DNA from 2 places in the Delftia sp. PX-1 genome. Region 1 is predicted to be linked to the other one. Evidence: predicted binding sites of a transcription regulator. Region 1 holds the regulator's gene; the other holds the start of a gene.

Evidence for each region. The regulator NrdR, encoded in region 1, represses ribonucleotide reductase genes. The targets are predictions, from matches to a motif close to CACNANATNTNGTG.
Region 2: a site for NrdR is predicted at 2,213-2,226, ahead of ACN20X_RS07365 (ribonucleoside-diphosphate reductase subunit alpha). Genes of this name have one in related genera too.

Annotation. Positions count from the first base shown of each region.
Region 1 is NZ_CP184763.1:5,075,107-5,079,332, forward strand. Features, by position in the region: ZMP/ZTP riboswitch at 1-46, shown strand, start outside; gene glyA (serine hydroxymethyltransferase) at 81-1,328, shown strand; gene nrdR (transcriptional regulator NrdR) at 1,351-1,806, shown strand; gene aroC (chorismate synthase) at 1,873-2,970, opposite strand; gene ACN20X_RS23260 (helix-turn-helix domain-containing protein) at 3,290-3,667, shown strand; gene ACN20X_RS23265 (CBS domain-containing protein) at 3,768-4,220, opposite strand.
Region 2 is NZ_CP184763.1:1,603,196-1,607,421, forward strand. Features, by position in the region: gene ACN20X_RS07365 (ribonucleoside-diphosphate reductase subunit alpha) at 1-2,086, opposite strand, end outside; gene ampD (1,6-anhydro-N-acetylmuramyl-L-alanine amidase AmpD) at 2,616-3,257, opposite strand; gene ACN20X_RS07375 (sigma-54-dependent transcriptional regulator) at 3,244-4,226, opposite strand, start outside.

The DNA of each region.
Region 1 (4,226 bases):
CGCACGCGGGATCTGGAGTGTTCCGCCGTTCGCCTGGGCAGCCCTTGGCCTCAAGGGAATTTCAAGTTCACAGGACTGCCATGTTTCAACGCACCAATACCGTCGAGAAGGTCGACGCCGAAGTCTTTGCCGCCATCCAGGCCGAGAACCTGCGTCAACAAGAACATATCGAGCTGATCGCCAGCGAGAACTACTGCTCGCCCGCCGTGATGGAAGCCCAGGGCTCCCAGCTCACCAACAAGTACGCCGAAGGCTACCCGGGCAAGCGCTACTACGGCGGCTGCGAGAACGTCGATGTGGTCGAGCAGCTTGCCATCGACCGTGTCAAGAAGCTGTTCGGCGCCGAAGCCGCCAACGTTCAGCCCAACTCCGGCTCCCAGGCCAACCAGGCCGTGCTGATGGCCTTTGCCAAGCCCGGCGACACCATCATGGGCATGAGCCTGGCCGAAGGCGGCCACCTGACGCACGGCATGCCGCTGAACATGTCGGGCAAGTGGTTCAACGTAGTCTCCTACGGCCTGAACGCCGAAGAAGCCATCGACTACGACAAGATGGAAGCGCTGGCGCGCGAGCACAAGCCCCGCATCATCGTGGCCGGCGCATCGGCCTACGCCCTGGCCATCGACTTCGAGCGCTTCGCCAAGATCGCAAAGGAAGTCGGCGCCATCTTCTGGGTGGACATGGCCCACTACGCCGGCCTGATCGCCGCGGGCGTGTACCCCAACCCCGTGCCCCACGCCGACGTGGTCACCACCACCACGCACAAGAGCCTGCGCGGCCCGCGCGGCGGCGTGATCCTGATGAAGGCCGAGCATGAGAAGGCCATCAACAGCGCCATCTTCCCCGGCCTGCAAGGCGGCCCGCTGATGCACGTCATCGCCGGCAAGGCCGTGGCCTTCAAGGAAGCACTGTCTCCCGAGTTCAAGGCCTACCAGGAGCAGGTCGTGAAGAATGCCAAGGTCGTCGCCGAAACGCTGACGGCCCGCGGCCTGCGCATCGTCTCCGGCCGCACGGAAAGCCACGTCATGCTGGTGGACCTGCGCGCCAAGGGCATCACCGGCAAGGCGGCAGAAGCCGCACTGGGTGCCGCCCACATGACGATCAACAAGAACTCCATCCCCAACGACCCCGAAAAGCCGATGGTCACCAGCGGCATCCGCGTGGGCACGCCCGCCATGACCACGCGCGGCTTCAAGGAAGAGGAAGCCCGCCTGACGGCCAACCTGCTGGCCGACGTGCTGGAGAACCCCAGCGACGAAGCCAACCTGGCCCGCGTGCGCGCCCAGGTGGCCGAGCTGACGGCCCGCTTCCCGGTCTACGGCGCCTGATTTGAGCGCATAGAGGCCTGCCATGAAGTGCCCGTTCTGCAGCCACCCGGACACCCAGGTCGTGGAGACCCGTGAGGCCGAGGATGGGGGCTTCATCCGCCGCCGCCGCCAATGCGGCGGCTGCGACAAGCGCTTCACCACCTATGAGCGGCCCGAGGTCAGCTTCCCCGCCATCGTCAAGAAGGACGGGCGGCGCATCGAGTACGAGCGCGCCAAGCTGCTGGGTTCGTTCAAGATTGCGCTGCGCAAGCGTCCCGTGAGCACGGAGCAGATCGATGCCGCCATCGAGCGCATCGAGGAACGGCTGCGCAACCTGGGCGAGCGCGAAGTGCTCTCCAGCCGCCTGGGCGAGATGGTGATGCGCGAGCTCAAGCTGCTCGACAAGGTCGGCTACATCCGCTACGCCAGCGTCTACCGCAGCTTCGAGGACGTGGACGACTTCAAGAACGTCATGGATGAAGTCCGCAATCCCGGCTGATCAGGCCGGCAGGACACAAGAAAGCCGCCCTTGGGCGGCTTTCTCTTTGGCGTCCTGGCAGCGCTTTCAGGGCGCCGCGGCAGGAATCGGCGCCAGGCCTGAATCGACGTCGCCGCACTGGGCGCGGTGGCGCAGGGCGTGGTCCATCACCACCAGGGCCAGCAACGCTTCGGCGATGGGCGCGGCGCGGATGCCCACGCAGGGGTCATGGCGACCCTTGGTGATGACTTCGGTGCTCTGGCCCTGGGTGTCGATGGACTCGCGCGGCGTGATGATGGAGCTGGTGGGCTTGATGGCGATGCGCACCTCCAGATCCTGGCCCGTGCTGATGCCGCCCACGATGCCACCGGCGTTGTTGCTGCGAAAACCTTCAGGACTCAGCGAGTCGCCGTGCGTGGTGCCGCGCTGGACCACGCTGTCGAAGCCCGCGCCGATCTCCACGGCCTTGACGGCGTTCAGGCCCATCATGGCGTAGGCGACGTCGGCATCGAGGCGGTCATACAGCGGCTGGCCCAGGCCCACCGGCATGCCACTGGCCTGCACGCGCAGCGCGGCGCCGCAGGAGTCGCCCGACTTGCGCAGCGCATCCATGTATTCCTCGTAGCGGGACACATCGGCCACCGGCGCAAAGAAGGGATTGTTGCGCACATGCTCCCAGCTCTCGAAGGGCAGCGACAGCTCGCCCACCTGGGTCATGCAGGCGCGGAACTCGGTGCCGAATTTTTCCTTGAGCCACTTCTTGGCCACGGCGCCGGCCGCCACCGTGGGCGCCGTCAGCCGTGCGGAGGAGCGGCCGCCGCCGCGCGGATCACGGATGCCGTACTTCTGGAAGTAGGCGTAGTCGGCATGGCCGGGACGAAAGCTTTGCGCAATGTTGGAGTAGTCCTTGCTGCGCTGGTCGGTATTGCGGATCAGCAAAGCGATCGGCGTGCCCGTGGTACGGCCTTCGTAGACGCCCGAGAGGATTTCCACCGCGTCCGGCTCGTTGCGCTGCGTCACGAACTTGCTGGTGCCGGGGCGGCGGCGGTCCAGGTCGTGCTGGATGTCCGCCTCGCTCAGTGCCATGCCAGGCGGGCAACCGTCGATGACGCAGCCGATGGCCGGGCCATGCGATTCGCCGAAGTTGGTGACAGTGAATAGGGTTCCGAAGGTGTTGCCGCTCATAGGCCGATGATTATGCCCGGGTCGCCCCCAGGCGCCGCTCCCGCTGCAGCGGTGCATTGCGCAGGCAGCCATCTCCCGCAAAGAAACAATAAAACTATCAAATTACAAATATTGATAGCTAGAATTACAGAACATTGTTCTTCAACCGCCTGCGGACCATCCCTCAGGCACCAGCCGCAACTTGCGGGAGATTCGTGAAATGCAGACCTCTTCCGGCTCAACGCAACGCCAGGATCGCAGCGATCCTGCGAGCAGCACTCCACCGCCCTCACCCATCCTTCAACAGGATGCCGGTGACCAGAATCTTCACCCCACCCTGATGACCATGCTGCTGGTCTCAGCCAGGCCCGATGATTTCAGAACCCGCAACCGGCTTGCCCAGGCCAAGCAGTACATGCGGGCCCGGCTGGATGACCCCGAGCTCAAGCCCCTGCAGGTGGCCCAGGGCCTGGGCATGTCGCTGCGCAGCCTGGCGCGCCTGTTCGCCACCGAGGGACTGACTCCCAGCCGCTGGCTCTGGAACGAGCGCCTGGCCCAGGCCCACCTGCTGCTGCAGGCCGACAATGCGCGGCGCGTGACCGATGTGGCGATGGCCTGCGGCTTCACCAGTTTCTCGCACTTCAGCCGCGTCTTCAGGCAGGCCTATGCCGTGCCGCCCAGCGCCTTGCTCAAGCCCCGGCGCAGCAGCGTGCATTGAACGGGCTTGCGCCCGGCCGTAAAAAACCAAGGCCTGCGCCGCGTTCTGCGGTCGCAGGCCTTGCTGCATGGGCAGGGACGGTCTTGCCGCGACCGGATGATCAGTCCGTGCCCTGGCGCTCGCCTTCGGGCCAGTCGCGGATATAGGCCTTGAGCATGCGGTTCTCGAAGTTCTGGCTGTCCACCACGGCCTTGGCCACGTCGTACAGGCTGATCACGCCCATCAGCATGCGCTTGTCCATCACCGGCATGTAGCGCGCATGGCGGTCCAGCATCATGCGGCGCACCTCGTCCATGTCGGTTTCCATGGTGCAGGTCATGGGAGCGTCGTCCATGGCCGAGCGCACCAGCGTCTCGCCCACGCCGCCGTGCTTGACAAAGCCCTGGATCACTTCGCGGAAGGTCAGCATGCCGACCACGTCGCCGTGCTCCATGACCACGAGGGAGCCTATATCGCGCTCGGACATCACCTGCACCGCGCTGGCCAGGCTTTCGTCCGGCGACACCGTGTAGAGGGTGTTGCCCTTGACGCGCAGGATGTCACTTACTTTCATGCCGTA
Region 2 (4,226 bases), 2.9 Mb from region 1:
AGGCGTAGTAGCAGATGGCTTCCATCGACTGGTCGGCGAACTCGACGGCCGCGTCGCTGGCGTAGGCGATGCGCATTTCATAGAGCGCATCCTGGAAGCCCATCAGGCCCAGGCCCACGGGGCGATGGCGCAGGTTGGAGTCCTTGGCCTTCTGCACGGCGTAGTAGTTGATGTCGATCACGTTGTCCAGCATGCGCATGGCCGTGGTGATGGTCTTGCGCAGCTTGCCGTGGTCGATGGCGCCGTTGGTGATGTGGCGCGCCAGGTTGACCGAGCCCAGGTTGCAGACGGCGGTCTCGGTGTCGCTGGTGTTCAGCGTGATCTCGGTGCACAGGTTGGACGAGTGCACCACGCCGGCGTGCTGCTGGGGCGAGCGCACGTTGCAGGGGTCCTTGAAGGTGACCCAGGGGTGGCCGGTCTCGAACAGCATGGACAGCATCTTGCGCCACAGGTCCACGGCCGGGATGCGCTTGAACAGCTTGAGTTCGCCGGTGTCGGCCTTGGTTTCGTAGGCCGTGTAGGCGCGCTCGAAGGCTGCGCCGAAGAGGTCGTGCAGGTCGCCGACATCGGAGGGCGAGAACAGGGTCCACTGGCCCTTTTCCATGACGCGCTTCATGAACAGGTCGGGAATCCAGTTCGCCGTGTTCATGTCGTGCGTGCGGCGGCGGTCGTCGCCCGTGTTCTTGCGCAGCTCGAGGAATTCCTCGATGTCCAGGTGCCAGGTCTCCAGGTACGTGCAGACGGCGCCCTTGCGCTTGCCGCCCTGGTTCACGGCCACGGCCGTGTCGTTGACCACCTTGAGGAAGGGCACCACGCCCTGCGACTCGCCGTTCGTGCCCTTGATGCGCGAACCCAGGGCGCGCACGCGCGTCCAGTCGTTGCCCAGGCCACCGGCGAACTTGGACAGCAGGGCGTTTTCCTTGATCGACTCATAGATGCCGTCCAGATCGTCGGGCACCGTGGTCAGGTAGCACGAAGACAGCTGCGAGCGCAGCGTGCCGCTGTTGAACAGCGTGGGCGTGCTGCTCATGAAGTCGAAGGAAGACAGCAGTTCGTAGAACTCGATGGCGCGCGCGTTGCGGTCCTCTTCCTGCAGCGCCAGGCCCATGGCCACGCGCATGAAGAAGGACTGGGGCAGCTCGATGCGCGTCTTGCGCACGTGCAGGAAGTAGCGGTCATACAGGGTCTGCAGGCCCAGGTAGTCGAACTGCTGGTCGCGTTCGGCCTTGAGGGCGGCAGCCAGGCGGGGCAGGTCGTAGTTCAGCAGCTCGGGGTTGAGCAGCTCGTTGTCCACGCCCTTCTGGATGAAGCCGGGGAAGTAGGCGGCGTAGGCCGACTGGATGTCGGCAGGCTGCACGTCATGGCCCATGACCTCGCGCACGATGGTGTGCAGCAGCAGGCGGGCGGTGACGTAGGTGTAGTCGGGGTCCTTTTCGATCAGCGTGCGCGCGGCCAGGATGGAGGCCTTGAAGACTTCTTCGATCGGCACGCCGTCGTACAGGTTGCGCAGCGTCTCGGCAACGATGGGCGCGGCCTGGATGTCGGCATTGAGGTTGCGGCAGGAGGCCTCGATCAGGGCCAGCAGGCGGGCCTGGTCCAGAGGAACGCGCTGGCCGTTGTCGGTCACATGCAGCACGGGGGCGGGCGCGGCCGCAGCGGCGGCAGCGGCCTCGGCGGCCTTCTTCTGCTCGGCACGCTCCTGGTTGCGGCGGTCGCGGTACAGCACGTAGGCGCGCGCCACGTCGTGGTGGCCGCCGCGCATCAGGCCCAGCTCGACCTGGTCCTGCACGTCTTCAATATGGAAGGTGCCGCCGCCCGGACGCGAGCGCAGCAGGGCGCGCACCACGGCCTGGGTGAGCTCGTCCACGGTCTCGCGCACGCTGGCGGAGGCAGCGCCCTGGGCGCCGCGCACGGCCAGGAAGGCCTTGGTCAGCGCGACGGCGATCTTTTGCGGGGTGAAGGGCACCACGTCGCCGCTGCGGCGGATGATCTGGTAGCCGTCCTGCACGGACAGGTGATGGGCGGAGGAAGGATTGGCAGCATCACCGTGCGCAGCGGGAGCCAAAGAATTCAGTGCTTCTTGCATGAGTTTCCTCAACGGGTGTTTGTGGATAGAACGGACGCGGACCTGCACTGGGGGCAGGCTTGCTGGGATATGGAATCGATGGCCGGATGTGCACACCGTTTTCACAGGGTGTGCACAGCTTGTGAACACTAGATATGGTGTCCGGCGTGCTCTCAGGCACTACCTGTAGTGTATCGCCGTCTCATGTACACGGGGTACTCACGGCCGGAAAACCGCTGTTTGCGCTGCGCCAAAACAGTGCCCAGCATGCAAGCCCATAGCAGCAGATCACCGCTGCGCGGTGGCTGGCGGGCGATGGCCTGTCGCAAGCCGCTACAGCCTTGCCGCTGCGCCGGTCGGACCGCCGAAAGCCCCATGAACAGTGGGGCTGCGACACATGCGTGAATTTGTAAAAAAAGATCAGGCCGGCCCGGCGTGCGCCTGCGCGCCACATGGGTTGCTTTCTGGATTGACAGCGCACTTTTCCTGGGCCTGTGGACAAGCCGGCCTGCGTGCAAGGCCTGGCGCAGTCCGGCAGGAGGGTGTGTGCTTACGTGGAGGGCTGGCCGGCGCGGGGCGGCAGCTGCCAGTTCGCCGTGGCCTGGTGACGGGACAGCAGCCCGCGCAGCCGGGGCCAGTCGAAGCCGGGGCCGGGATCGCGTTTGCGGCCGGGCGCAATGTGCTCATGGCCTGCGAGATGGGCGACGGGGTAGCGTGCGGCGATGGCTTCGCACAGGTTCTCCAGGGCCGCATATTGCGCCGGCTCGAACGGCAGTCCCTCCAGGCCCTCCAGCTCTATGCCGATGGAGTCGTCGTTGCAGCGGTCCTTGCCGCGCCAGCTGGAGGCGCCCGCATGCCAGGCGCGCGCGTCACAGTCCACAAATTGCCAGACCTCGCCCAGGCGCGTGACGAAGAAATGGGCCGACACCTCCAGGCCGCGTATGCCCTGGTAGTAAGGATGGGCGTCCCAGTCGAGCTGGTTGGTGAACAGTTGCTGGACCGCCCCCGTGCCGTACTCGCCGGGGGGCAGGCTGATGGAGTGCACGACGACCAGATCGACCAGGGCCTGGGCCGGGCGCTCGCCGAAGTTGGGCGAGGGCAGGTGGCGTGCCTGTTGCAGCCAGCCGCCTTGCCAGGTCCAGGCCGGGCCCATGGTCGTGGTGGCTGGTGCCTGCGGATCAGGCTTCGCCATGGCCGCCTCCGTCCGCCTCGGCGCTGGCGTCGCCAGGCAGGGCGATGTTCAGCCGGTCGATGCGGTAGCGGATCTGGCGCAGGCTCAGCCCCAGGCGTGCGGCCGTGGCCGTGCGGTTGAAGCCGTTTTCCTGCAGCGCCTGCACCAGGATGCCGCGCTCGCGCTCGTCCAGCCAGGCCTGCAGGTCGCGGGGCAGCTCCATGTCGGCAGGCTCCGGCGGCGGTGCGGCGCCGTCGTGCGCCTGGGTCTGCGCCGATGCGGGTGGAGCCGGCGGAGTGCCGCAGGGCAGCTGCATCTCGGGGTCTATGCGCAGCGGCCCTTCCTCGCCCAGCGTGATGGCGCGGTGCAGCAGGTTCTCCAGTTCACGCACATTGCCGGGCAGGGGCAGGCGGGCGATCTGCTCCAGGGAACGCTCGTCGATCTCGGGCATGGGCAGGCCCGACTCCTGCGACAGCCGTGCCAGCAATGCACGGCACAGCGCGGGCAGGTCTTCGCGGCGCTCGCGCAGCGGCGGAAGAAGTACTTCGATGACGTTGAGGCGGTAGTACAGGTCCTGGCGAAAACGTCCTGCCTGCACGTCGGCGGCCAGGTCGCGGTGGGTGGCGCTGACGATGCGCACGTCGGCCGCTTCCTCCTGCGCCGAGCCCAGGGGGCGCACGCGGCGTTCCTGGATGGCGCGCAGCAGCTTGGCCTGCATGGGCAGCGGCAGGTCGCCGATTTCGTCGAGGAACAGGGTGCCGCCGCGTGCCGCCTGGAAATAGCCGTCGCGGTCCTGGGTGGCTCCGGTATAGGAGCCCTTGCGGGCGCCGAAGAACTCGGCCTCCAGCAGGTTTTCGGGGATGGCGCCGCAGTTCACGGCCACCATGGGGCCGTGGGCGCGCTGGCTGCAGGCGTGCAGGGCGCGCGCCACCAGTTCCTTGCCCGTGCCCGACTCGCCGTGCACCAGCACCGGCGCCATGCCGCGCGCCA